DNA from 3 places in the Paenibacillus sp. IHB B 3415 genome. Region 3 is predicted to be linked to each of the others. Evidence: riboswitches for the same ligand, from Rfam matches in the RefSeq annotation. Region 3 holds a riboswitch; each other region holds the start of a gene.
The links. A riboswitch is a leader RNA that binds a small molecule or an ion and turns the genes downstream of it on or off. The one in region 3 is predicted to bind cyclic di-AMP.

Region 1 (7,445 bases), on a different contig from region 3:
TCCCTGTAATTACTGCATCCTACGACCCGAAATGGCTGGAGAATGCCTACAATATGCTTAGTGTCAAAAAACTGCTGCTCGTGTTAACCCTGACCGGAGCGTTCACAGGAATACATTATTCTGCAATGGCCGGTGCATCCTTCACAGTAGTTGACTCATTCTTGTATACAGGTCGCGCTCCGCTCTTGGATGATTCACTGCTGGGCATCATTCTGGGCGGTTCCTTCTTGTTCATTGTGACGATTGTGCTTGGCCTGCTCTATAGGGACCGGCAGCATGTGCTCCGCTTTGCAGCGTTTAATGAGCAGCGTTATATGGCCTTGTTCGAGCATAGCCCGGATATGGTGCTGTGTATTGATCCGGCCCTTAAGAAGATCATCAGTGCCAATCCTGCCCTGCGGCATACCACCGGATATGGAAGAGAAGAACTGGGGGAATTCAAGAACATCCTGTACAGTGCCAGGGATGAAGCCGCGGTCAAGGAAGCTGTGCGCAATGCCTCCCAAGGAAAGTCCTCCAAGCTGGAGCTGAAGGTTATCACCAAAGACGGCCAGCAGATGATCTGCAGCGTAACGGTGTTTCCATTGCTTCATAATAAGGAACAGCTGGTCTATATCGTTGCCGAGGATGTCACTGCCCTGATGCAATACCAGCATGAACTGATTCAGGCCCGGGATGCGGCAGAGAGTGCTGCCAGGATGAAAAGCGAGTTTCTGGCGACGATGAGCCATGAAATCCGTACACCGCTGAACGGAATTATCGGCATCAATCAGCTGCTGGCCGAAGAGATCAGCAAGCCCGAGCATCTGGAGCTGCTGAAGCTGCAGAGTACCAGCAGCCAGGCATTGCTCCATGTAATGAGTGATGTTCTCGATATCTCCCGCCTGGAAGCAGATGGTCTCGTGTTGAACCAGGAGCCGTTTCAACTGACTGTGCTGCTGCAGGAGTGTATGGATCTGTTCGAAGTGATCACCAGAGACAAGCAATTGTCATTTGTGCTGTCGGTAGAAGAGGGGCTTCCCGGCAAGTTCGTGGGAGACATTGCGCGGATCCGTCAGATCCTGGTTAATTTAATCGGCAATGCTGTGAAATTCACTCCTTCGGGAGCGGTTACAGTTACTGTTGAATCCTGCGGTCTGAAGGGAGCGTCTCAGACGCTGCAATTCAAAGTGCATGATACAGGCATTGGCATTCCGCCGGATAAGCTGCAGCTACTGTTCCAATCCTTTTCCCAGGTGGATGCTTCCCACACGCGTAAATACCCCGGTACCGGTCTGGGATTGGCCATTTGCAAGAAGCTGGTGGAGCTTATGCAGGGAGAAATATGGGCGGAACCGGCGCCGGGCGGCGGGACCCAGTTCTTTTTCAGAATTGTACTACAGTCACAGGATTCATCGCCGGAGCTGATTTACAACCAAGAAAATGAAGACAGCGGAGTGCCTGCGGCAACCAAAGCTGTATAATGTAGGGTTTGCCAAGGAGAGAACTTTAATTATATAATTTTAAAGTAACTTATCTTTTATCACGACAGTCCTATGGACAGAAAGGAACTCTCTTTGAGCAAACCGAAAAAGAACAATGTCGCGCTTCCCCAGATGAGCAAGCAGGAGAAACGCCGGGCAGAGCAGGAGCAGCAGAAGCAGAAAACGAGAATTCTGATCGTGAGTACAGTGGCTTTAGTCGTTATTATTTTTGTAGGATTATTCATGCTGGCCTCGAAGGACGGCTCAACCACAGGATCTGCTGCGGCTCCCGTTGACTTCAATTACAGTGAAATGGCACGGCTGGGCAAAGAAGATGCTCCAGTCAAAATCGTTGAATTCGGCGATTACAAATGTCCGGCTTGCGCCCAGTTCACCGGGGTCATTAAACCGCAAATCGTTCAGGAGTATGTCAATCAGGATAAAGCAGCCTTTTACTTCGTCAACCTGGCCTTTATTGGTACGGATTCGAGAACAGCCTCACTTGCGGCACTCTCCGTATACCATCAGAATCAGGAGGCTTTCTGGAAATTCTTCGATGCTATCTATGCTAACCAGGGTGAAGAAAAGGTGGAGTGGGCAACACCGGACTTCCTGGTAAGTCTGGCACAGCAATTAGAACTGCCCATTGACTTCGACCTGCTGCGTAAGGATATTGAAGACAAGACCTACGAAAGCGAACTGGAGAGAGATATCCAGCTTGGCACAGACACCGGCATAACCAACACGCCATCACTGTTTGTCAATGGAGTCAAGGTGAATGAACCTTTTAATATGGAGGAAATCGATGCTCAAATCCAGGTAGCTGCGGAAGCTGTGGCTGCACAATGAATAAATTCTCTGCATTCTGCCGCCGGAATTGTCTCTACTTGGCCTGGTTCGTCTCGGTTGTTGCTGTAGCAGGCAGTCTGTATCTCAGTGAAGTGCTGAAATATGAGCCCTGCAAGCTATGCTGGTTTCAGCGGATATTTATGTACCCGCAGCTGATTTTGCTCGGAATCGCCACTTACCGGGGGGATAAGCGCATTATCCCTTATGTCCTTCCCTTAAGTTTGATAGGCGGAAGCATTTCGATCTATCATTATGCGGAGCAGAAAATTCCGGCACTCAGCAAGGTGCTTCCATGTACAATCGGTGTGCCGTGCAACACGGATTATCTGAATTATTTCGGATTCATTACCATCCCGCTGCTGGCACTCATTGCGTTCGCATTAATAACAATTCTGCTATGGACAGGGCGTAAAGAGGATGCAGGTGAGTAAGAAGCCGTCAGGCAGAGTGAAGAGTATATATTCCCTTAAATTGAGTGTAAATTATTAAGCAGAAATGCTGTAAAATCACGCGATAAAGGGATAATGAAAGAGAATGAAAGATCAAGACATACCGGATCGTGGATTTGGTTGTTTTGGTTGTTTTTCATTCTTTTTTCATTTGTTTCAACGCTTTACGGAAGAGGCATTGTAGATTAATATTAGTCCTTGTGAGAAGTTGAATATGCGCTGAATTTTCCGGAAGGAAAAACGGGGGAACCAAACTTGGCCGAGTGCCAACGGGGTGAATCGGAAGCGGGTCAGCAGACTCGAAAACCGTAGGGCTACCACAGCCCGAATCCGCCAGCTAACCTCGTAAGCAATAGTGGGATAATGACCATGCACTCAAGGCATGCGGATCATTTCCGTATGCTTATTTTTGTGCCTGCATTTATGAAATCCACTTATGAAAACAGCGCGCGGTACTGCCGTTTCAACTTAACAAAGAGAGGAACTGTTACTACAATGGTAAGCAAGGTAAAACGACTATTGATCGGGCGTCCGATGAAGTCGAACGAACTCGATCATGAAAAGTTATCCAAGGTGAAAGCACTGGCTGTCCTGTCTTCTGATGCGCTCTCGTCTGTAGCCTACGGAACAGAACAAATCTTAATCGTACTTGTGGCCGCAGGTTTCACAGCTATCTGGTACTCATTGCCAATTGCATTAGCCGTATTGGGCCTGCTGGCCATCTTAATCCTGTCTTATCGGCAGACCATTTTTGCTTATCCGCAGGGCGGGGGCGCCTATATCGTCGCCAAAACCAATCTCGGGGTTCATACCGGCCTGCTTGCCGGCGGCTCTTTGCTGGTCGATTATATTCTAACGGTAGCGGTAAGCGCCTCGGCGGGAACGGACGCGATCACATCAGCGTTCCCGGGTCTTCATAATCATAGTGTACTTATAGCGGTTACTGTCATTCTGCTCTTAACGATTGTAAATCTGCGGGGTGTTACTGAATCAGCTTCATTCATAGCCATTCCGGTATATCTGTTCGTCGTCTCCATCTTTGTGCTGATTATCGCGGGAGTCTTCAAGTATGCAACCGGCGGTGCTCATGCCCAGGTTCCTGAGATCGGCTCGGCGGTATCGAACGTCAGTATGTTCCTTCTGCTCAAGGCCTTCAGCTCCGGCTGTTCGGCACTGACCGGGGTAGAAGCGGTCTCCAATGCGATCCCTAACTTCAAAGCACCGGCTGAGAAAAATGCGGCTAAAACGCTGATGCTGATGGGTCTGATTCTCGGGGCTATGTTCACGGGGATTACGCTTTTGGCATATTGGTACGGTATCATGCCGGACGAGAAAGCAACGGTTGTGTCACAGATTACCGAGTCTACCTTTGGCCGCGGCGGTTTGTACTTCTTCATCCAAGGAATCACCGCAGTAATCTTGTTCCTGGCGGCGAATACAGCGTATTCGGCCTTCCCGCTGCTGGCGTTCATGTTCGCCAAAGACAAATATTTACCCCATGCCTTCATGGTGCGCGGAGACCGGCTGGGATTCTCCAACGGCATTATTTTCCTCGGCATAATGTCGGCTGTGCTGGTAGCCGCTTTTCACGGAAATACCGAAGGGTTGATTCCATTATACGCCGTTGGGGTATTCATTCCGTTTACCCTTTCACAGCTTGGCATGATGGTCCAGTGGTACAGAACCAAGCCTAAGGGCTGGCAGAGCAAATTCGCTGTGAATACAGTAGGCATGCTCACAACCTTAACCATTACGCTCATCTTCATTATTACTAAATTCTCGAGTGTATGGATGGCCTTCATCTTCCTGCCGCTTGTAATCATCGTGTTCCACCGGATTCACCGTCATTATATGAATATTGCCGATCAGCTGCGCATTTGTCCGGCTACGGATAAACCTTGCATTAAAGGAAGCACGGTGGTTGTACCTGTTGCCGGTGTCACCCGCGCGGTACTGCATTCGATCAGCTATGCGAAGTCATTGACTGAGAATGTGGTGGCTGTATATGTTGGATTCGATGAAGAAGAGATTCACAAAATGGAACAGAAGTGGGAAGAGTGGAACCCTGGGGTGCGCCTGATTGTACTCCGCTCGCGTTACCGTAGCATCATCCGCCCGCTGGTGAAATTCATCGATACGGTGGAGTGGAAAACCGCTTCAACAGATCATATTACTGTACTCATTCCGCAATTTGTTACGAAGCATTGGTGGCAGGCGATTCTGCATAATCAGACCAGCTTGTTCATCCGCTCTTATCTGATGAATCAGAAGGATATCGTTATAGCAACTGTGCCGTATCATTTGCACAAATAGACATACCCTTTATATGTAAAACGGTTGTTTCCGCAGCTTGCGGGAATAGCCGTTTTTTGTTATGCGTAGTGTGAGTTTACATGGATTCAGATAATTTAGTTGACAGAGAGAATGAGAATCAATATCATCAGTTTATGTGAGGCGAAGGCCACAATCACCTTTGACCAATAATGAATGTATATACAGGAGGGGTATTTAATGTTTTCGTTCAACCTGCAAAGATCAACGAGCATGAAGCTGGCTATGGCCGGACTTATGACCACAACGTTGTTACTATCCGCGTGCGGAAATAACAATGCAGCCAATAACGGAGCTGCCGCAACTACGGCACCTGCAGAAGCTACAACTGCACCGGCAGAAACAACAGCTCCAGCGGTAGAGCAAACAGTAACGGATGCCATGGGACATAAAGTTACTATCCCAGCGAACCCGCAGCGTGTGCTTGCTTCTTATCTGGAAGATTACCTGGTCGCACTCGGTGTGACTCCGGTTGCCCAATGGTCCGTGACAAACGGCACTCAGGATTACCTCGCAGCTGAGCTTAAAGATATTCCAACCATAAGCTATGACCTTCCACTCGAAGCCGTAACTAGTTTCGCACCGGACTTCACCATTGTACAATCGGAAGGCACTGTCCAGAACGGTCTGTATGACCAGTTGAACAAAATCGCACCTACGTATGTACTCGGCGATGAGATCAGCAAAGACTGGCGCAAATCGCTGCTCAAGATCGGTGAGCTGCTGAACAAAACGCCTGAAGCTGAAGCAGCCATTGATGCCTATGATCAAAAAGCGGCGGATGCCAAAACAAAAATCTCCGCTGCGATCGGCGATGAGTCCGTTGCCATTCTCTGGCTGGTATCCAAAAACTTCTATATAGTAGATGAAACCCGCAGCAGCGGGGCAGTCCTGTATGGTGATCTTGGCCTGAAGCTTCCGAATCTGGTTACCGAAATTCCTGCTGAGTCCAGAGCAACGTGGAATCCCATTTCACTTGAGAAATTGTCTGAGCTGACTGCAGATCATATCATCCTTGTGAACAGTGATGGAGCGGATGCTGCTGAAGTTACGGATGGCGCGATCTGGAAGGGGATTCCGGCTGTTAAGGCGGGGAATGTTCATGAGTTTGGCAGATCAACCAGCTGGCTGTACAGCGGTCCTATAGCTAACTCCAAAACAATTGATGATGCTCTGAGCAGTCTTGTAAAATAAGCAGCGTTCAAAATGCCGGTAATCAGCCTTTGCCGGTAGAGAGTGTGCAGGTCCTTGTATCCCCGGATACGATGATCTGCACCTTTTTTAAAATGGAGCGATAGATGAGGGCGTCCAACATAGATTACGCGTTATCTGCTTGTACAATATTCATATATTTGCGATAATGAGAATGATAATCAATTAGAAGCAAGTAATAATCCTGTTAAGGAGACGGCTTATGGTTTCATCCACACGTTCTAACTTCAATCCTTCTACGGCTGCAGGGGATAAACCCATCAAGTCGCGGCCGGTGGCTGCAGCTACGATACTGCTGCTCGGAATAGCCGCCATCGTCTTCGGGCTGATGTTGTCTGTATCGGTAGGAGCGGCAGATATCCGGCTGGCTACGGTATGGGAAGCTGTCTTCCGCTTCAATCCGGAGCTGGCGCAGCATCAGGTCATCCGGGAACTGCGAATCCCCCGCGCTTTGGCCGGAGCGCTGGTGGGTGCATGTTTTGCTGTTGCCGGCGCGATCATGCAGGGGATGACCCGGAATCCGCTGGCGGATTCGGGGCTGCTGGGACTCAACGCCGGAGCCGGTGTCGGCCTGGCATTGGCTTTCGCCTTTGCGCCTTCGCTATCTTTCATGTATATCATGATCTACTGCTTCATTGGAGCGGCTGTGGCATCGCTCTTAGTCTTCGGCATCGGATCGCTGTCCCATAGCGGGCTGACACCGCTACGCCTGACCTTAGCGGGTGCGGCGGTCAGTGCCATGCTGCTGGCGGTCAGCCAAGGCATCGCCATTCTGTATCACCTCTCCCAGGATATCGCTTTCTGGATGGCAGGCGGGATTGGCGGAGCGAACTGGACACAGCTCAAGATTATGTCCCCCTGGGTTGCAGGTGCGCTTATCGGGTCGCTGGTGCTCTCACGTTCCATCACGCTGTTAAGCCTGGGAAGGGATGTTGCCGCAGGACTGGGGCAGCGCACACGGCTGGTACAGACCGCAGGGATGATCATTGTGGTCATTCTTGCCGGAGCGGCGGTCTCGACGGTGGGGCCGATTGCTTTTGTCGGATTAATGATTCCGCATATTACCCGTTATCTGGTGGGGGTGGATTACCGCTGGATCATTCCTTGCTCTGCAGTACTCGGGAGCGTGCTGATCCTCTTT
Region 2 (7,445 bases), on a different contig from region 3:
TTCTGAGGAAATTATCTTCAATTTCATCGACATTGGATTCCAGTGCAAGCAGTCCTTCACGGCGGGTGATGGATGCCCATTCCATAAACATTGTAATCAGTTCGGGCTTGCCGACCATCTTTTTCTTCACAAATAGGATCTTCAGCAGCTTAGGGAAATTCTTGACTTCCGACATGGGAAAGGCCATGAAGATTGAGGCGGCCGTACCAAGAAAGATAATTACGTAGGCTGCGGGGTTGTTCAAGCTTTCAAGTGGAGCATGCTTGAGTACCATCCCCCAGACTACTGCGATCAGACCAAAAACCAGTCCTAGTATTGTTGAAATTTCCATTTATGCACCTCGTCCATGAGAATTAAGAAGTGATCCGACTATACCGCGTTTATCATCCTTGAACCGCGGGAGGACACTCTGCACGTAACCAAATCACGTATATTCTTATTTATCGACAGCATTCCCTTTTTTGTGAAGTGATTTTTTCGGCTATAATGGATAAGGTAAGTTATTATTCATCAGCGAAGAAAACGGAGTGATTGATGTGGGAGTAAAGCATGGCAGAGATTACAGTGAAATTCTGGTTGAACTGACAGGCGCAGTCGGACGGATTTCCGACGGGTATATTTTTTTCGAAATGGAGCCAGAGGAGTGGGAGAACCTGCCGGAGGAGTCGAAGCTGGAGGTCTGGGAGGCGCTTGCGGAGGATCTGTTCTACGCACTGGGCAATGAGCCGGTGATTAAGGTCGGAAGCGGTGTTGTAATGTACGATAAAGAAACCCACCGCATCAATATTCTGCTCGGCGACGAGGATTTGGCGTCGGTCGTTCTGGTGTAGCCCGGAGGCAGCTGCGGAGCGGAGTTTGTCCCCAGGCATCAGCCCATGTTAAAATTGGGATGAGAAGTACTATTTGCCGGGATTTAAGAATACATTAAATCGAAAAAAATCTTTGGCCCGGCACATCCCTTGGACTTTAAGAAGCTGAGGGATGTTTTATTTGAAAGACAGGACTGCTGTGATATAGCTAATTAAGCAAGGGAGGAAACAAATTGCCATTTACAGAGGAAGAACTGCGGGAGCAGATCGGCAAGCTGGAAGGCTGGAAACTGGAACAGGATATTATGGTGCGCAAATATATGTTCAATGAATATATGAAGGGGATTGCTTTTGTGGATGAGGTTGCTGCGATCTCGGAAGCGTTCGACCATCACCCGCACATCACCATTGATTACAAGACCGTTATCCTGCGTCTGCCTGTAGATGTGGAGAAGCTGGATATACGCCAGGCCAATGAAATTAACGAGGCTTTTGAGAAAAACCGTTAGAGGACAAGATCCTTATGGAAATGACAGTACCGCCTGATCCATAAAAATGCCCGTGCAGGGATACCAAGGTATCCTTTGCAGCGGGCATTTTACCTTTGGGCATGTTATTATTTCTTCTCGGCCAGCCATAACGCGACATTCGCAATTTCCTCAGGGGCTAGTTTGTCTTTGAAGGAAGGCATCTGCCCGCGGCCTTTGGTCACAATGCTGTAAATCTGCGCCGCGTCATGCTGTGCGCCCTCCTGCTGCAGGTTCGGCCCTACACCGCCCTGAAGCTGATCCCCGTGGCAGGTGATGCAGTTGGCTTTCACCAGGGCCTCCGCGCTGGTTGCGTCCAGCACAACCTCAGGCATTGTAGGTTTGTTCTCTTCAGCCACCTCGGCTTTGCCGGGCAGGGTAAACATTAAGACCACGGCAAAGGCACAGGCGGCAAAAAACAAACCGCTCATGATCCATTTCTGCATCTGCATCCGTCCCTCCATGTAAGCTGCTTCCTTCATTATACTGGATGGTGAAGCGTTATCATAGTATTTGTGTCAAAAAAATGAACGAAACTCCTGGAAAATTTGCAAACATACAGAAGTGGAATGCTATTTCTCATAGACCATACAATAAAATGGTTTATCGCCAGTTGGAGTTCTGCGTTCATAAGTATCCGTTATGGTAAATCCGCATTTCTGGTAAGCACGGATGGCCCGCTGATTCCACGTCAGTACCTCCAAATCGATCTCCCGTTCCGGATAACGCTGCAGAGCCGCCTGAACGATGGCCTTCATGAAGAGATGTCCCATGCCATGACCGCACAGATCGGGCCGCATGCCGATTCCGAGCCGGACTACACCCTCCATAGGGAACAGCTGGGCGAAGCCGCACAGGATTCCCTGTCCGTTCACGACGGAAACGTATTGCTCGCTGCGCAGCTGCGGATCACCGAATTCAACACCGAGCGCCTGCATCTGCTCCCAGGGCATCCAGCCGTAAATATTATACGGGGGCCTATAGTTCCACTCACAGATCTCAGCAGCATGCTGCGACTCCATAGGAACAACATAAAAAGTTACCGGGGAACTTATCATAAGCGGAGGCCTCCTTTCAAGGGAACATTACTTCATTCTATAAATATTATATACAAAACGAGCCGGATTCGACGCAAAAACCTTGCAGAAAGACCGGAACTTGACAAACGCCAATAAATATTTTATGAAAGAGCGAAATTGATGTTTTACAAATATAGAGCGGGGTAAGTAATTTTATAGACAAAAAAATAAGCCCTCCTCCAAGATTTCGGCAAAAATCCTGGAAAAGCGCTTATATTAGGACAAATTATTGCACATCGTCATTGTCTTCGGAATCCGCAGCCACAGTCTTGTAAGCATCTGTACTCATAATCCGTTTGGCGCCAACGTAGCGGTTGACGTAGTAGCTGTCACTCAGGGAACTGATGGTTACACCACGCGAGGAAGAAGCATGTGCGAACTCACCGTCACCAACATAAATACCGACATGGGAAATGCCTTTGCCGCTTGTATTGAAGAATACAAGATCGCCCGGTCTCATCTCATCGCGGGATACAGCAGTACCCATCTCATATTGGGAGCCGGATTGGTGAGGCAGGTTAATGCCGATCTTATCAAAAACATACATTGTAAATCCGGAGCAATCAAAACCGTTCGTGGATACACCGCCGGATACGTATTTGGTCCCGATGGCTTTGTCGATAACTTTATCCATTTTGGAATCCGCGAAAGCGCTTCCTGCTCCAATGGTGAAGATGATGGAAAAGCTTAGTACTGCGGCTGCTAGCTTCTTCTTCAAAAGTAAATACCCCTTCCAAATGCCTACGAGGTTAGCTTAAGGGTTCGGTTGAAGGTCCCCTATGACCCCTCTTAGAATAGGAGGTCAATTCACCCAAAGTTGGTTCCCCCGTTTCCCTAAATCTTTAGGGAACTCGGCACGACTGTTGATTAGGATTAGCTGTTATTCAATACATGACAAAACCTTTGTTAAAAGCGATTCAATAATTACAAAAATGTTACTAAAAGCTCACTGCGATAATTGTAGCAAAGACTAAGGCGCTTGGCAATCACTTATAACATATTAATGCATTTTTTTTGCGTTTTTTAGAGTTATAGCTGCATAGAAAGACTCATATTTACGCAGCGGGTGAGCTATTGATGAATTTTTCTTTGGATTTGGGATAAAAAGGTGTTTCAGGGCCTGCAGATGAGTGTAAAAGGTAGAATAAGGAAAAGGAAAAACCCGGAAATGATTACGGCAATAATCAAAACCGGGCTCGTATAAGTTACATTTAGATGTTAGAGGTACAAATATTCGAGGAAATGTTCAAGGGTTCAATCGTAAGCGACAGCTTGATAGGCTGTTGTGCTCATCACTCTTTTAGCGCCAACGTAGCGGTTGGCCCAGTATGCCTGACTCAGCGAACTGATGGTTACACCACGCGAAGTGGAGGATTGTGCGAATTTTCCATTGCCGACATAAATACCGACATGGGAAACTCCGTTGCCCAGGGTATTGAAGAATACCAAATCACCGGAACGCAAATTACTCTTGGATACGGCTGTTCCAACGCTGAACTGTGCCTTAGAGGTGCGCGGCAAGGTAAGGCCGATACTCTTGAATACGTATTTGGTGAATCCGGAACAATCAAAGCCGCTGGTGCTGGTGCCCCCGGTTTTATATGACGTTCCAATGGTTTTTGAGATCACAGTATCCATTTTGGAATCTGCGAAAGCGCTGCCCGCTCCAAGTGTAAATACCATCACAAGACCCAGCGCTGCTGCGGTGCATTTCTTCTTAAAGTTCTGACTTCTCAAAAGATGTACTCCTTCCAAGGCCTGCGAGGTTAGCTTAAGGATTCGGTAGAAGGTTCCCCTATGACCCCTCTAAAGCGAGATCAATTCACCCAAAATATGGTTCCCCCACTCCCCGGTGCTGGGAATTCGGCGTTTTGTGCACCAGAATAGTGACATATCGACATAAGGTTAAAGGCTCGGTTACATAGCTGCTTAATTCCATTTGAAAGATTACAAATTTGTTACTAGTAGTACAGGCATCATTGTACCAAAGGATTTAAAGTTTTGCAAATGCACTTATCGCAGCTGTAAACAAAAAAGAGTCATGCACCTCACCAGAGGGGCGATGACTCTTTTAGTATGCCGTTTTGGCGGCCAATTATTGTGGAAATGATTTACTGGACCAGAGATGATACTGCGCGGCTATGCCCCACATTTTGAATAGAGTGGATGGCAGGGGGGCTGCCTGGCGCAGGAGCAGGGCCGGGAGGCCGGGGCAGAAGAGCGCCGCAGCGCCGCAGAGGATCAGCGTCACCAGACTTCCTGCGCCCATAATGACGGATATCCCGATGGAGTGCAGAAGGACCTTCAGACAGATCAGCAGCGAAGTGAACATGCCCGTGCCGGCGGTATAACCGAACTGCATATACAGCAGCAGCTTGCGGATAAGGAAGAGATAGATGAGCCAGCCCAGCACATAAGGCACGAGCGTCAGCAGCTGCGGATAATCGAGAATGCCGTTCAGAAGCAGACGGTACATCTTCGGCAGCAGCCAATAGAGCGGCAGTAGGGCCAGCGCCCATTCAACGAGACTGAACAGCAGGACAGGCAGCCCGTAACGCTTCATCCCGGGAAAAAAGAACAGTCCGCGCTCCCCGGCGCGCTCCTGGTGAAGCTCGTGCAGCAGGCCCGCCCGGATAAAGGGGGAGAGGAGCAGCCGCAACACAGTCAGTGCCAGGAGCAGCCATAGCCATTGCCGGACGTCCGGGTCCGTGTGCAGCGCAGCCTGCCCCTCAATGTAATAGAGCAGCCTGCCTATGCTACTGCCGCCGGCATCCGCATCCGGATACCGCAGCAGTACCGGAACGACGGCGCTTTTAATGAATTTATACATGAAGTAGCCCCAGAACAGCCGGTAGATAAATAGCAGAATCAGAATATAAAATTGCTCTTTCATGCTGTGCCAACCGCGGGTTATCCAAATTTTCACAATCCTTCACCTCACCAGACAAGAGTTCCGAGCAGGGTTTCAAGCAGTGTCGTCGCACTGAGCGTCCAGCGGGAAAGAGTATTGTGCTCAAGCTCCGCCATTCTGAAATTATTGAGATGCTTGCTCTCCAGCAGTATGGAATGCCCCGGATCAATCTCGGCGGAGACCAGAGGTGCTTTATACGATAATTCAAACGATGTTGTCTTCCCTTCGCCGTTCCAGTATTGCTGTACCGAGTACCCGTCCGAGAAAATGAATTTTACAGGGACATCCCCATAATGGCTGCCCTTGTTGCTTACCTCAACTACCGCATCATATTGAATGCCCGCTCCGTTGCCGCCGCCCCGTTTGGCCGTGAGCCTGATGTCGTCTACTGCAAAATCAGGGGCACCGCCGCTGTAGACATACTGGTCAAAATAAGTCTGCCAGGATTGCTTGGTCACATTCTCCACAATCTTCTGGAAGTCAGCGGTCGAGGGATGCTTGAAGCGGTATTTACGGGCATAGGCAGCGAGAATGGCATCCATGTTCTTGGCTCCTGCTAACCGTTCGATGTCACGGAGCACCAGCTTGCCCCGGATATAGACATTGCGCGTGTAGGCGTCATCTCCGGTGTATTTCCAGGTCTCCAGATTGAGCGGCTGCGAAGAGGAGACCAGACTGGACTGCAGCGGGAGGCTTGAGGCAACGCCATATTCCTGCTCCATCAGCCGGTCTTCGGCATATGAGGTGAAGCTCTCGTCCAGCCACGCCTCCTCGAATTCATTGCTGGCAACCATACCATAGAAATACTGGTGACCGATCTCATGGATCACGGTCCGCTCAAGCGAAGTGCCGGGTGATGCCTCGGCAGCACCGAAGGCAGTGATCAGCGTCGGATATTCCATCCCCCCGGCCCCATTGCCAGACTCAGGCGGGACAACAATGGATAAGGTGGAGTAAGGATAAGGGCCGTACCATTTGCTGAAGGCGGTCAGGGCAGCCTCTGCGGCCTGGAAATAGCGCTCCTGAAGATCCTTATGCAGCGGGTCCAGATAGAGCTTGATCTTTACTCCGGGCACCTGCGGCGCGGAGAAGGCCTTCTCCGCAACCACAAAATCCGGCGATGCCGCCCAGGCAAAGTCATGAACATCATCTGCGTAGAACTGATAGATTTTGCGGTCCTGCACCAGCCGCGCGTTCTTCACCGGAAATCCGGTGGCGGCAACCTTGTAATCGGACGGGACGGAGATGGTTACATTGTAAATACCGAAGTCACTGTAGAACTCGGATGTGCCATGGTACTGATGCAGGTTCCAGCCTTCTTCCTGTGCTCCCCTTGTGCCTGCAGGCTCGTAGACGCTGAGCTTGGGAAACCACTGGCCGGCCATGACGAAGTTGCCGGCGGTTCCCATACGGGCGAATATTTTCGGCAGCTTGACCTCAAACTGGAGTTTGAGTGTTACGCTCTCACCACCGTTTACCGGCTGGGGCAGGTGGACCTTAAGCAGGGTCTTGTCATTCACATTGCCGTCGTCAGGCTGCACATACTGGGTGCGCTGCATTAGCGAAATACCCTCGGAGGTCCGCAGATCCGTCAGCGTCAGGCTGCCGTATCCGCCCGCAGGCATGGAGTCGCCCCGGAGCGTTCCTCCGGATTCCTTCATAAAGGTTGTATTGCCGGAAGCGAATGCATTGGGGTAAAGGTGAAAATAGAGCTCTTGGACCGGTTTTTTGCCCGGATGGGTCCAGGTCATCGTTTCGGAAGCTGTTAAGGTTCCCGTATCGGCCAGCAGTTGAACATCCATGTGATATTCCACCACACGCTGGCTTAAAACCTCCGACACTGGAGGCGGAGTGATCTCCGGAAGAGTGGACTGCACAATTTGCTGCTGCGGCAGGACGGCGGGGGCCTTGGCCTCTTTTGGGGCAGAGGCAGTCCATACGGCAGGGCTGTGCCCTGAAAGAAACCATATTCCGCCTCCAAGCAAGGTGAGAACAGCCAGAGCTGCGAAGATGAGGGTATACCTTAATGAATGTGGCTTCATACTGTGATTCCTCCCGTGACAAGCATCTACGGGATGTATATGTTTGCAATCGGCGCATTATTAGCTAAAATTAAATA
Region 3 (7,445 bases):
AATAAATAATTATAGATGATGCTAAAAAAGTTGTCAACGGAATTTTTTTAGCATCACGAAGTCCCGGCTTAAGCTCCTTGTTAGCGGTAATGCTGAACGCAAATCTGCCCACGAAAAAAGGAAGGATAAGCCGGATCGCTTATCCTTCCTTCTCTATATCTGCCGCTACATCACCGAAGGCGCCACCTTCAGGGTAGCAAGATTTTGCAGCCGGGGCATCCCGATACGGAAGCTCCCGCGGGTCTCAATTCCGCCCATTCCCTGGTTGCCGCTAATGGTATGGTTCAATACATCGCTCAAATTGACCGTATCGCGGATCGAAGTGAACGAAGCCTTGGCCGCAATATAGACGGGGTCCAGGGCATGAATGAGTATTCTTCCCGGTGAGCTGGCGAAATTCGCCCCTGTGCCCAGCAGCGCCTCGAAATGCGATTGGCAGGCCCCTGCAACAATCGTCAGGGCATCGAAATTCCGCTCATAATCCCGGGCCACCTGGATGGCCGCAACAAAATTCTGTGAATTTTTGTAGCTGCTCAAGCTGTAGAGATCATAAGCCTGCTGTTGCTTAAGTACTCCGTCATGACCGGTAATCACCACAATATCCGGTCGCACACGGGGCAGCAGCCGGTATAAGGTCTCCGCCATTTTGGACTCATGAATATGATGCCCTTCGGCGGGTATGCGCAACTGCTCATACAGACTCAGGCTTTTCTTCAGGTAAAGCGCGTCGCCATCCAAATGCAGCACCTTACCCGGCACTTCAAAGTAAGCAGCTTCCTTGGGAGATTGGGTCCAGGTTCCGGATACACTCTCTCCGCTGCGCTGGCTCTGCTCCTGGCGGTCTTTGCGCAGCCAGCTCAGGGATTCTATGGCTTTGATCTGCGCCTGCTGCCCCCGCTCCGTAATCCGGGTAGGAGGCACCTGCACCAGATCATCCAGCGGAGAATCCGCCAGCAACCGGAATTCCGTCCCCTTGATGACGGCTCTATTCTGCACTATATTCTCTACCCGGAAAGTCACATCGCCGCCATAAGATTTACGTATGACCAAGTCTCCTAAATTCATTACAACACCACCTCTACCCCATGTTATGGGCAAAGGTCCCGGTTGGTTCATCACCCGGAGTGTTTTCTGCTGATTATGCGATTCCTGCGGCCAGCAGGACAGCGCTTAGCCGCGCATATTCCTCCAGGCTAAGTGTCTCTCCGCGGCGGGACGGCTCTATCCCTGCTTCAGCCAGCAGTACCTCCAGACGCTCACGCCCCTCTTCAGCGAAGTAGCGGGCCTTCAGGTTATTGGCGATCGTCTTGCGCCGCTGGGTGAAGGATGCCTGAACAACATCGAAGAAATGCTTCTCGTCGGCAACTTCAACCGGAGGGCGCTCTCTGACCTTCAGACGGATAACGGCTGACTCTACATTCGGCTGCGGAATGAACACCGTCCGGGGTACCATGCAGACCAGTTCAGGCTCGCTGTAATACTGGACGGCAATACTAAGGCTTCCGTACTCTTTGCCCCCAGGAGAAGCAGCCATACGTTCGGCAACTTCCTTCTGGATCATAACGACAATGTTATCAAGCGGCAGCTTCTCTTCCAGCAGCTTCATGAGAATAGGGGTCGTCACATAATACGGGAGGTTGGCCACTACACTGATCCGGTCCACACCGGCGAAATCCTCGGCAAACAGCTCCTGCATATTGACCTTCAGTACATCATCATTGCGGATCTTTACATGGGGATAGGGTGACAGGACATCCCTGAGGATCGGAATCAGTCTGCGGTCAATCTCCACCGCTGTGACTGCTCCTGCTGTCATCGCCAGCCTTTCTGTCAGGGCTCCGATACCCGGGCCAATCTCCAGTGCGCCTGCGGCAGTATCCAGACCTGCAGCATCGACAATTTTGTCCAGAATATTCTGGTCGATCAAGAAGTTCTGGCCCAGGCTTTTTTTGAACGAAAACCCGTACCGCTGTATTATTGCTTTGGTTCTAGTTGGGGATGAGATATTCAGAGTGTCGCTCATGAAGTAATGCCTCCCTGATCAATTTGGGCGAGCGCGCGCGCGAACTCTTCGCGTGTAATACCGAACATCGCCAGACGCTTGTACAGCTGCTTGCCGTTGCAATAACCGATACCGAGCAGATTGCCAAGCTGCATTCTTCGCTCTGCTGCCTGTGCGTGTACCATCATGCCTGCGGCCATAAGATCATCCAGCCCAATTACAGCCGGTGCCCCTTCAAAAGAAGTGTGAACATGCTCCAGCGCATGGCGGATGGCCTCAGGCGAAGCATTCTCCACACCTATATCCCCTTTGCGGGTTGCGTCCTTCTCCGGAATGAATGCATGCTTGCATCCGGGCACCTTGGAGGAGACAATTTTACGAATCCGCTCTCCGGCATGATCGGGATCCGTGAGGATGATAACCCCTCTGCGTTCCATGGCTAATGTAATCTTCGCAATGACCTTGCGGTCCACTGCGGAACCGCCTGTTTCAATCGTATCCGCTTCTACGGCCCGCTTGACGGCCACGGTATCGCTTTTACCTTCGACGACAATTAATTCTTTAATCATAAATAATTTACTCCCTTACTCTAAAACGCAAAAAGAAGAGGATTCGCTCCCCTTCTTTTTGGCTAAAGAATGTATAAGTGATGAGCGGCAGCTCTCTAAATTCCGTAAGTGCTACCCCCACTATATCTTATAAACCGCTAATTTGCAAAAGACTTGCCGCTTAGTTAAGCTCCGGCTTCACAGGTCCAATCACATAGATGGTCCGCGACTTCCGGCCGAAATTACGGGCATGGCTCAGTGAATCGTAGTAAACATCCACCTTGTTGCCTTTAATGGCACCGCCGGTATCCTCTGCTCGGCGAAACCCTAATCCCTCAATGTACACCCACCAGCCAATTGGTATTACATTCGGATCCACTGCAATAGTGCGGCCTTCCGTTACGCGTGTGCCGGAGGCGGTACGTGTTCCAATTCCCGGTTCTTCCGAGGAATAAGCCGTCATGGATACGTTTTTGATCATTTTTTTGTATTCAAAATCTACGCCTGCCTTGCTCGTGACGTTGTTGCTCTTCGCGCTGACTTTGGATGATTTGGAGGTTGTTGTGGCTTTGGATGTAGTTGCAGCAGCTACAACAGGCTTCGGAACCGCTTTGGTACCGACAGCAATAACCTTATCTTTGGTTACCGTCTGAACTTCCTTGCCGACCATATTCATGGAGACTAGCTCCCCATCCTGATATATCTTCTCGATATGCTGGATGATCGCGCCCGGCTTGCCTGCCTGTGCAACTCTTACGTCTCCCTTATACAGAGAGGGGTCTGCGGTTTTGATGACCTTAAAAGGCAAGTTTACTGTCCGCTGTACGGTCTGCTTGGTAATACGGACAATCTTGACTTCCATGTCGGGTGTGACTGCGGTATCAAGCGAAGGGAAAATCTTATCATTGCCCTCCAGGCTGTAACCCAGCTTGGTAATGGCATCTCCGAGCGAATCCTCGGTGGTGTATATGGTCTTGGTTGCACCGTCTGCAGTAAGCATAAGCTTCTGCGCACGGGTGATTACGACACGGTCGCCGTCTTGTATTTCATCACTAAGGCCAATAGATAGCTCATCATACGGCTGCAGCGAAATTTGTTCCTTTGCCAGCACATCACTGAGCAGCGCTTCCCGCGTCTCCAGTGTCTGCACCTGTCCGTCTATAACTAAAATAATTTCTTTATTGCTCTGACCGTGTACGTACAGCAGAATTAACAGTGCGATAACAATCGATATCACACCTGCAAGTGAAAGTACGCGAGGATTCACTTGCTTCAACCGTAATGCGAAAGACCTGCTGGATGATTGCGAATCATGGGATACCTCTGGTTGGAATACGCCCACTCTCTCCATCCTCCTTACATAGCCCCGTCGTCCAAGTTATATCAAGGTGACTGCATCATTTCTGACGAAACTAGGTTTGAGATTGCAACAGGATACGCCCGCATTGCTCCAGCGTTTCCTGCTCATGGATCGCCTGCTCGGCATAGCTACTCCGGATATCTGTTATATAACAGTATGCCGGGAACATCCGCATTATTCAAAACAAAAAAAGCCCAAAAAAGAGTTCACAGAGGACTCTTTCGTGGCTTCTCCGGTGTCGAATACGCGGGAATGTTTATGCACGAGGTTTCCTCTCTTACTTGCGCTTACGGGGTTAGCTGTCGGGTTCGGGCATAAGAGAGACGCCCTATCTCAGGTCACCCGCTCACGGCGGTTGCCCTCAAATTCACCCCAAAGACCACGTGAAGAAATCAAATAAAGTCTGCGGCAATTCTGTGTTGTACTCTATGTACGGGCATGCGGCAGGGCATTTATTGGTTCCCCCGTTCTCCATACGGAGACTCAGCGAGACGATCCATGAAATAGTGACTGTCACAGTAACAACAGCTCACTGCACTGAAAAGATGATATCCTGTTTTGATGCATGTTGTAAAGGACGATTCAACCACGTTTACGTAAAAAAATGATTAAAATATTGTAATATTCAGCCGTTTTTAGACTATAAAAGTTTAATATATCGGCTATACTTCATTTTTCACCGCTTTTTCTCCCGTTTTCAGACAATTCCAAATCGTTCCAGTGCGTTCGCATACGTAATTTCAGCCAATTCCTGTAAATCAATCCCTTTTATTGCCGCCGCTGCCTCCGCTACCAGTCTTACGTGTGCGGTCTCATTTCGCTTGCCGCGGAAGGGGTGCGGAGTCAAATATGGGGAGTCCGTTTCGATCAGCAGCCGGTCCAGCGGAGTCTGGGCGAGCACCTCTTTGGGCACCCTGGCATTCTTAAACGTAATCGGTCCCCCGAAGGACAAATGGAAGCCGAGATCCAGACACATTTTAGCGCTTTCCCAGCTGCCGGAGAACGAATGCATCACCCCTCCAACCTCACCCGCTTTTTCCTCCCGCAGAATCCGGATTACATCCTCGTGGGCATCGCGGTTATGGATACAGATGGGCATCTTCAGTTCACGTGCCAGGCCGATTTGCTTGCGGAATACCTCATGCTGTACATCCTTAGGAGAAGTGTCCCAATAATAGTCAAGTCCGATCTCGCCGATGGCCACTACCTTGGGATGGCTGCAAAGCGAGGCGATCCATTCGAGGTCGCCCTCCTTCATACTGAATGCATCCTGGGGATGCCAGCCCACCGCTGCATAAATATAATCATATTTCTCTGCAAGCTCCATCGTTGTCGGAATCGTCTCCCGGTTGAAGCCGATATTGATCATTTTACTGACTCCGGACTCCAGCGCCCGGGCGATTACCTCCTCGCGGTCCTCGTCGAATTGCGGAGCATCCAAATGGGTATGTGTGTCGAATAACTGCATTATATTTCATCCTTTCCGCCTTGATTTCTATGATGAATTACAAGTATTTTAGGTTATTTTGCAAAAATATCTGCGATGGAGGGCGGCAGCTGTGGAAGGGCTTTCTGCAGCCTGTCCTGCGGGAAATAGAGATGATATCTGCCTCGGTGAATCCCGCTGATTGAGCGTACAATATCCGATACCTCTGAGATCTCCCGCAGCTTATCATGGCGGTCCAGAAGCAGAATCTGTTTGCTGTCAAAAGCATCCCCCGGACGGAATACATCATAAGGAAGATCTGTCGGAAAATCGATTTCCAGATCATAATCAGCACGCAGTCCGGCACCGGCAAAGCTGCGGCGGATTTCGTCAATTGTCTCTGTATCCAGATGCTCCATCTCCACATATTTATACAGTTTACGATGAATAAATCGGCTGCACAAGTCGCTTAAAATTTCATCTTTCTCCAGCGTCCACTGCATGAAGGCTGTCTGCATCAAAGCCTCGTCCAGCAGCAGGTACTGCTCCACCGTTACATCCCCGCGGAACAAATCACTGAGCGGCTCAATCATGAACCGGAAACCATAATCCCCCTGCACCAGCTCCTTGGCTCTGCGGAGAATCTGGCGCAGAATAATTTCCGAGCTGCGTGTTACCGGATGGAAATAGACCTGCCAGTACATCTGATAACGTGACATCAGGTAATCCTCAATCGCATGCATGCCGGATTCTTTAACAACTACCCGGCCGTCATAGGGGCGCAGCATCCGCAGAATCCGGTCAATGTCAATGGTTCCGTAATTCACTCCTGTATAGTAGGCATCACGCAAAAGATAATCCATCCGGTCCGCATCCAGCGGCCCCGACACCAAATTGACAACAATTTCATGCTCATACGTTTTGGAGATCACAGAGGCTACTTTATTAGGGAAATCCTCAGCTACATCACGCAGAATAGCGGTGATTTCCGTATCCTCCAGAATGATCCGGCAGGTCCAGTCCTCATGATCCATTTCAAAAGCTTCTTCTATAGAATGGGAAAACGGGCCATGTCCCAGATCATGCAGCAGCGCCGCACACAGGGTAAGCAGACTCTCCTCAGGCATCCAATCCTTATATCCGCTCCGTTCAAACTGCGATATAATCCGCCGGGTAATTTCATAAACACCAAGCGAATGGGAAAACCGGCTGTGTTCTGCGCCATGGAAAGTCAGATAAGAGGTGCCAAGCTGGCGGATGCGCCGCAGACGCTGGAACTCCTTGGTGTTAATCAGACGCCAGATAATGGTGTCCTGGACGTGAATGTAGTTATGAACCGGATCCTTAAATACCTTCTCTTCTGTCAGCGGTTGCTTCATGAGATCAACTCCTTTGAATAATATCCATAGAAATAGGGTGGAATTACAGTTATAATAATAAATATTGTCGTACTTTGTCGAATTATGACAAATTAGCAATTTACAAATCGACAAATATTTTCGAGGTTCTTTTTGGGATATATGCCTAACCAATGGCGGTATGAATGTTTCCTTCAAAGTTTCCTTAAAATTCGCCTCAAAAAAGGTTGACTGTTTTGGGAATGGTTGGTATGATAAATATCATAAAACAGTGAACAATGTCGAATATTGACGCTTTTGATAATTGAGAGGAGCAACGATTGTAATGATGAAATCAACAGGAATTGTACGTAAGGTAGATGAGCTTGGACGGGTCGTTATTCCAATTGAATTGCGCCGCACACTGGGTATTGGAGAAAAAGATGCGCTCGAAATTTACGTGGACGGTGAGCGGATCATGCTTAAGAAATATGAGCCTGCCTGCATTTTCTGCGGGAATGCTGAGAATGTAACCTATTTCAAAGGTAAAATTGTTTGTCATGAATGTATTTCTGCTATCCCTACCCCTGTGACAAACTAAAACAAATAGGTTATAATAGGAACTAATCAAATTGTTAATTCTAACCTTTTTATATCTCCTTGGCCTCCCGTTAGCGCGGGAGGTATTTTTTTGCACTTTTTTCGGGGACTTTCCCCGGATACCCCTTTATCCTATTTAAACATTAGCCATTAATTTCATAACCATAAAATT

Region 1: another riboswitch for cyclic di-AMP. It lies ahead of QW71_RS13915 (APC family permease); the one in region 3 lies ahead of QW71_RS25440 (3D domain-containing protein).
Region 2: another riboswitch for cyclic di-AMP. It lies ahead of QW71_RS22120 (C40 family peptidase); the one in region 3 lies ahead of QW71_RS25440 (3D domain-containing protein).

The regions. Positions count from the first base shown of each region.
Region 1 covers NZ_JUEI01000026.1:37,547-44,991, reverse strand. Annotated here, with positions in the region: gene QW71_RS13930 (ATP-binding protein) at 1-1,463, shown strand, start outside; gene QW71_RS13925 (DsbA family protein) at 1,557-2,312, shown strand; gene QW71_RS13920 (disulfide oxidoreductase) at 2,309-2,743, shown strand; cyclic di-AMP (ydaO/yuaA leader) riboswitch at 2,969-3,128, shown strand; gene QW71_RS13915 (APC family permease) at 3,257-5,074, shown strand; gene QW71_RS13910 (iron-hydroxamate ABC transporter substrate-binding protein) at 5,273-6,286, shown strand; gene QW71_RS13905 (iron ABC transporter permease) at 6,507-7,445, shown strand, end outside.
Region 2 covers NZ_JUEI01000053.1:14,309-21,753, forward strand. Annotated here, with positions in the region: gene motA (flagellar motor stator protein MotA) at 1-331, opposite strand, end outside; gene QW71_RS22100 (hypothetical protein) at 537-830, shown strand; gene QW71_RS22105 (4a-hydroxytetrahydrobiopterin dehydratase) at 1,043-1,318, shown strand; gene QW71_RS22110 (cytochrome c) at 1,426-1,782, opposite strand; gene QW71_RS22115 (GNAT family N-acetyltransferase) at 1,909-2,394, opposite strand; gene QW71_RS22120 (C40 family peptidase) at 2,642-3,133, opposite strand; cyclic di-AMP (ydaO/yuaA leader) riboswitch at 3,139-3,282, opposite strand; gene QW71_RS22125 (C40 family peptidase) at 3,670-4,098, opposite strand; cyclic di-AMP (ydaO/yuaA leader) riboswitch at 4,156-4,294, opposite strand; gene QW71_RS22130 (hypothetical protein) at 4,511-5,308, opposite strand; gene QW71_RS22135 (M1 family aminopeptidase) at 5,353-7,368, opposite strand.
Region 3 covers NZ_JUEI01000063.1:10,092-17,536, reverse strand. Annotated here, with positions in the region: gene yabG (sporulation peptidase YabG) at 166-1,065, opposite strand; gene rsmA (16S rRNA (adenine(1518)-N(6)/adenine(1519)-N(6))-dimethyltransferase RsmA) at 1,139-2,023, opposite strand; gene rnmV (ribonuclease M5) at 2,020-2,571, opposite strand; gene QW71_RS25440 (3D domain-containing protein) at 2,732-3,892, opposite strand; cyclic di-AMP (ydaO/yuaA leader) riboswitch at 4,180-4,409, opposite strand; gene QW71_RS25435 (TatD family hydrolase) at 4,608-5,378, opposite strand; gene QW71_RS25430 (HD domain-containing protein) at 5,432-6,715, opposite strand; gene QW71_RS25425 (AbrB/MazE/SpoVT family DNA-binding domain-containing protein) at 7,020-7,274, shown strand.